2 regions of the Actinoplanes sp. NPDC051475 genome follow, and region 2 is predicted to be linked to the other one. Evidence: riboswitches for the same ligand, from Rfam matches in the RefSeq annotation. Region 2 holds a riboswitch; the other holds the start of a gene.

Evidence for each region. Region 2 has a riboswitch for FMN ahead of ribD (bifunctional diaminohydroxyphosphoribosylaminopyrimidine deaminase/5-amino-6-(5-phosphoribosylamino)uracil reductase RibD). Riboswitches for the same ligand answer to the same signal wherever they lie in the genome.
Region 1: it holds a riboswitch for FMN, as region 2 does, so the genes downstream of both, AB0368_RS02355 (nicotinamide mononucleotide transporter family protein) here and ribD (bifunctional diaminohydroxyphosphoribosylaminopyrimidine deaminase/5-amino-6-(5-phosphoribosylamino)uracil reductase RibD) in region 2, are expected to answer to the same signal.

What each region holds. Positions count from the first base shown of each region.
Region 1 is NZ_JBFAZZ010000001.1:521,000-523,195, forward strand. It holds gene AB0368_RS02350 (hypothetical protein) at 1-651, shown strand, start outside; gene AB0368_RS02355 (nicotinamide mononucleotide transporter family protein) at 612-1,328, opposite strand; FMN riboswitch at 1,397-1,527, opposite strand; gene AB0368_RS02360 (serine/threonine-protein kinase) at 1,793-2,196, shown strand, end outside.
Region 2 is NZ_JBFAZZ010000006.1:58,250-60,445, forward strand. It holds partial or broken gene ribD (bifunctional diaminohydroxyphosphoribosylaminopyrimidine deaminase/5-amino-6-(5-phosphoribosylamino)uracil reductase RibD) at 40-1,086, opposite strand; FMN riboswitch at 1,220-1,402, opposite strand; gene AB0368_RS14105 (response regulator) at 1,478-2,196, opposite strand, start outside.

The DNA of each region.
Region 1 (2,196 bases), on a different contig from region 2:
GACGACAACGGCACGTTCAGCACGGTCACCGTCACCGGCAACCGGCGAGCCGACGTCGTCGCGATCGGGGCGACCATCACCGGCTCACCGGGCGAGGCGCGCACCATCAACCTCGGGCTGGTCAACCGCGGTCCCGGTACGCTGCGTTACCCGCCGTTCGTGAACAACCTGCCATGGATCGAGGTCACCCTGCCGCGGGGAGTCGCCATCGTGCGGGCCGACGAGCGCTGCTCGACGCTGTTCGGCGGCGACGAACCGTCCGGGCCGCCCCCGTCGATGGCCGCCGCCGAGTCCTTCGGCTCGAGGCCGCCGGATTACGTTTGCACGCCTCAGTCGCTGCTCTTGCGGCCCGGACAGCGCCTGTCGTTCACCTTCACGGTGCGGGTCGCCCCCGGCGTTCGCGACGGCAAGGGCTCGGTCGGCCTGAGCATGCTCGACGACGGGAAGTCCGTCGACCGGTACGCCGGCGACAACAGCGCCCCCATCACGGTCAGCCTCGGCGGTGGAGGCGGTGGACTTCCCGTCACGGGGAGCGCCGCCGCAGCCGTCGCGGGCGGAGGCGTACTGCTCATGGTCATCGGGGTTGCTGTGGTGGTGGTGCTACGACGGCGTCACGCGACGGTCTCCATGGCGGGGGAGTCGATCCGCTGAGCCTGTGCCGTCCGGGAGATCCGCAGCCACACCATGAAGCCCCAGATCACGAATCCCGCGTAGACCGCGTACAGGACCGCTGACGGATAGTAGCGGAAGTGCAGCAGTTCGGGCACGCCCACCAGGTCCACCGCGATCCAGCAGAGCCAGAATTCGACCCAGCCGCGCGCCATCGCGTACGTCGCCAGGATCGAGCCCACGAAGATCCAGGAGTCGGCGAGGTAGTACCACCAGGGGACCGGGAATCCCGCCCCGACGGCGCGGAAGACGAAGAAGCACAGGACCACCGCGGACAGTGCCAGCGTCAGGACCACCGCTCGCTGGCGGGGGGTCGCCCAGTGCGGCACCACGGCCGCGCCGCCGGGGGCGTGGCGGTTGCGGCGCCAGCGCCACCAGCCGTAGATGCTGGTGGCGATGAAGAAGACCTGGCGGGAGGCCTGGCCGTAGAGCGGGGTGCCCTGGTCGTTGCCGACCGCCTGGCCCAGGAACACCGTGAAGAGCAGGACGTTGCCGACGATGCCGACCGGCCACGCCCAGGCGTTGCGGCGCAGGCCGAACAGGGCCGAGCCGAGCCCGAACGCGTTGCCGACGATCTCCCGGTAGTAGATCGCCTGGGTGTCGGTGACCTGCCACTTCGCGTCGTAGAACGCGGTCAGCAGGGTGTTCAGCGAATCCATCCGGATCACCTCCGTGTACGACAGAGGTGCACGCCGGGGAGCGACCGCGCACGCGGGTAAGTGATCGTCCGCGTGCCGCCTCCCATCCGGACTTTCACCGTCGGTCCCGGAATTCCACCGGGTCAACCGGCCGCCGGCTGCGGTCGGGTCGCGGACTGTCACCGCCGGTTCGGATTTTCACCGACCCCGGAGCACGCTGAACGATGGTGCTGATCGGATGCTAGTCCCGTCGGGCCTCGGCGCCGGGACAAGCGACGAACGCCACATCGTGGCGGCGGCGCAACCCTGCCCAACGAGCCCGCCGGGACGCGGTGACGGCCGGCCGGCGAGGGTCGCGGCTGGCGGGAGTTCGGGCGTCCGTCCCTTGTCGTCGCGCGTACCGGCCGCCACGATCGTCGGCGCCCCCGCCGAGCCTTCGGCGTGGACGGTCGACGCCGCCAGAAGACGGAAGGACCCGACATCACGTGTCGTACATCCCCTCAGCGCCCAGCGACGAGGCCGCGACGATGGATCTCAGCGGGCGCTGCGTCGGGAACGCGTACGTCCTGATCTGCCCGGTCGGGCACGGCGCCACCGGGACGGTCTGGCGCGGCCTGGAGCAGGCGTCCGGCGACCAGGTGGCGGTGAAGTTGCTGCACGAGGGCCTGCTGCGGCAGCCCAAGCTCGTGACCCGGTTCGTGCAGGAGCGGTCGATCCTCAAGATGCTGCGGCACGAGCACATCGTCGGCGTCCGGGACCTGTTCAGCGTGGGGGAGTCGCTGGCTCTGGCCATGGACTTCGTGGGCGGCGGCAACCTGCGGGAACGGCTGCGGGACGCCGGCACGCTGGAGCCGGCCGAGGCGGCGCGGCTGCTGGCGCAGGTCGCCGC
Region 2 (2,196 bases):
TTCTTCCGGATTTGGGTGGTGGGCGGCGTGGTCGGATGGCTTGTGCCGCAGTAGTGCGGTGAAGCGCAGGTCGGAGCCGATCTGCGCGATGTCGGTGAGGTCCAGGTCGATCGCCTCGGCGATCGTGGTGACGCCCGCGTCGATCAGCGCCGTGCGGCCGGCGCCGAGCAGCTTCGGCGCGATGAAGCCCACCACCCGGTCGACCAGCCCCGCGGCCAGGAACGCCCCGGCCAGGGTCGGGCCGCCCTCGAGCAGCACCGCGCGGATGCCGCGGGCGTACAGGCCGGCGAGCAGGGCGGAGAGGTCGACGTGGCCGTCCGGCCCCACGCCGACCTCGGCCGCCGTCGCGATCCAGGTCTCGGCGGCGGCGTCGCGGACGCGGGCCGTCGCCGGGGTACGCCCGGACGAGTCGACGACCACCCGCAGCGGCTGCTTGATCGCGAGGCTGCCGTCGCGCAGGTCCCGGACGGTGAGCTGAGGGTCGTCGGCGAGCACCGTGCCCACGCCGGCCACGATGGCGTCGACTGTGCTGCGCAGCCGGTGCACGTCGGCCCGGGCCGGCTCCGAGGTGATCCACATGCTGGTGCCGTCGGCCGCCGCCGAGCGCCCGTCCAGGGTGGCCGCGTACTTCCAGGTCACGTACGGGCGGGCGCGGCGTACGGCGGTCAGCCAGGCAACGTTGCCCGCCTCGGCCTCCTGACGGCGTACCCCCGTCTCGATCTGGATCCCGGCGGCGCGCAGCGTCGCCGCTCCCCCGGCCGCGACCGGCGTCGGGTCGTCGACGGCGATGACCACCCGCTTGATCCCCGCCGCGATGAGCGCCTGGGCGCACGGGCCGGTCCGCCCGGTGTGGTTGCAGGGCTCGAGGGTGACCACCGCGGTGCCGCCCCGGGCCCGCTTGCCGGCCTGGGCGAGCGCGACGATCTCGGCGTGCGGGCCGCCCGCGTACGCGTGGAACCCCTCCCCCACGACCTTGCCGTCGAGGTCGAGCAGGAGGCAGCCGACGACCGGGTTGGGGCTGGTGGTGCCGAGGCCACGGGCAGCCAGCGCAATCGCGCGCCCCATCGCCTCGTGCTCGGTGACCATTTCCCTGCCTTTCCCTGACGCGGTGCGGTCACGCGCTCAGGGAGATGGGGAAAAACGCCGGGAACAGGACATCAGGGGACGCTTCGCGCCGCCCTGGACGAGGCACGCCGCGACGAGCCCTCGGTCCTGTTCCGCGCGCTGTCTCCCATCCGGACTGTCTGACCGATCGGCGTGTGCCGTTCGATCAACCGTCGGCCCTGGAGTCTCACCAGGTCCACCGGCCGTCGCAGAGCGACGTCCGGGTCGCGGGCTTACCTCCTCAAGATGCAGGAGGATCACCGCCGGTTCGGAATTTCACCGAGTCCCGCCAGCGCGTGGTGGGTCACCGGTCAGTGTTGCACGGGATCGGCGAGTTGCCACCTGCTGGGCGACCCACGTCACAAGTACGACATCAGAGCGGCGGGTCGTCGAGGTTCTCCGAGTCGAGGCGGCGGCGGTCGATGGCGACGTACGAGCCCGGCTGGCTCTTGGCGACCTTCTTCATCTCCGAGGCGACCGCCACCACGGCCCGGTGGTCGAGGTAGTTGCGGCCACCGTCGGTGGACTGCGCCACCCCGATGGAGAGCGTCACCAGCGCCGCCCGCTGCTTACCGCCACGCCGGTCCGGCACCTCGATGTAGCCGCGGCGCGCGTCCTCCGGGTCGTACAGCTGGTCGGCGGAGGCCTCGAAGTCGGTCACCATGTGCTTGGTCAGGGGAAGCACCTGCTCGGGATGGCAGATGAAGACGAAGTCGTCGCCGCCGATGTGGCCGAGGAACACCGGCGGGCGCCCGGCCGCGGCGGCAGCGCGGTGCAGGCTGCGCGCCAGCGTGGTGATGAAGTCGTCGCCGCGGTCGAAGCCGTACACGTCGTTGACCGGCTTGAACCGGTCGATGTCGACGTAGCCGACGGAGAACTCCCCGCCGGCCTTCATCCGGTCGACGATCTCGCGTGTCACACGGGCGTTGCCGGGCAGCCCGGTCAGGGGCGACACCTCGCGGAACTCCTTGTTGCGCCGCAGCGTCGAGGAGACCCGGGCGATCAGCTCCGCGGTGTCGAACGGCTTGACCAGGTAGTCGTCGACGCCGGCGGTCAGCCCCACGACCTTGTCGACGGTCATGCCCTTGGCGG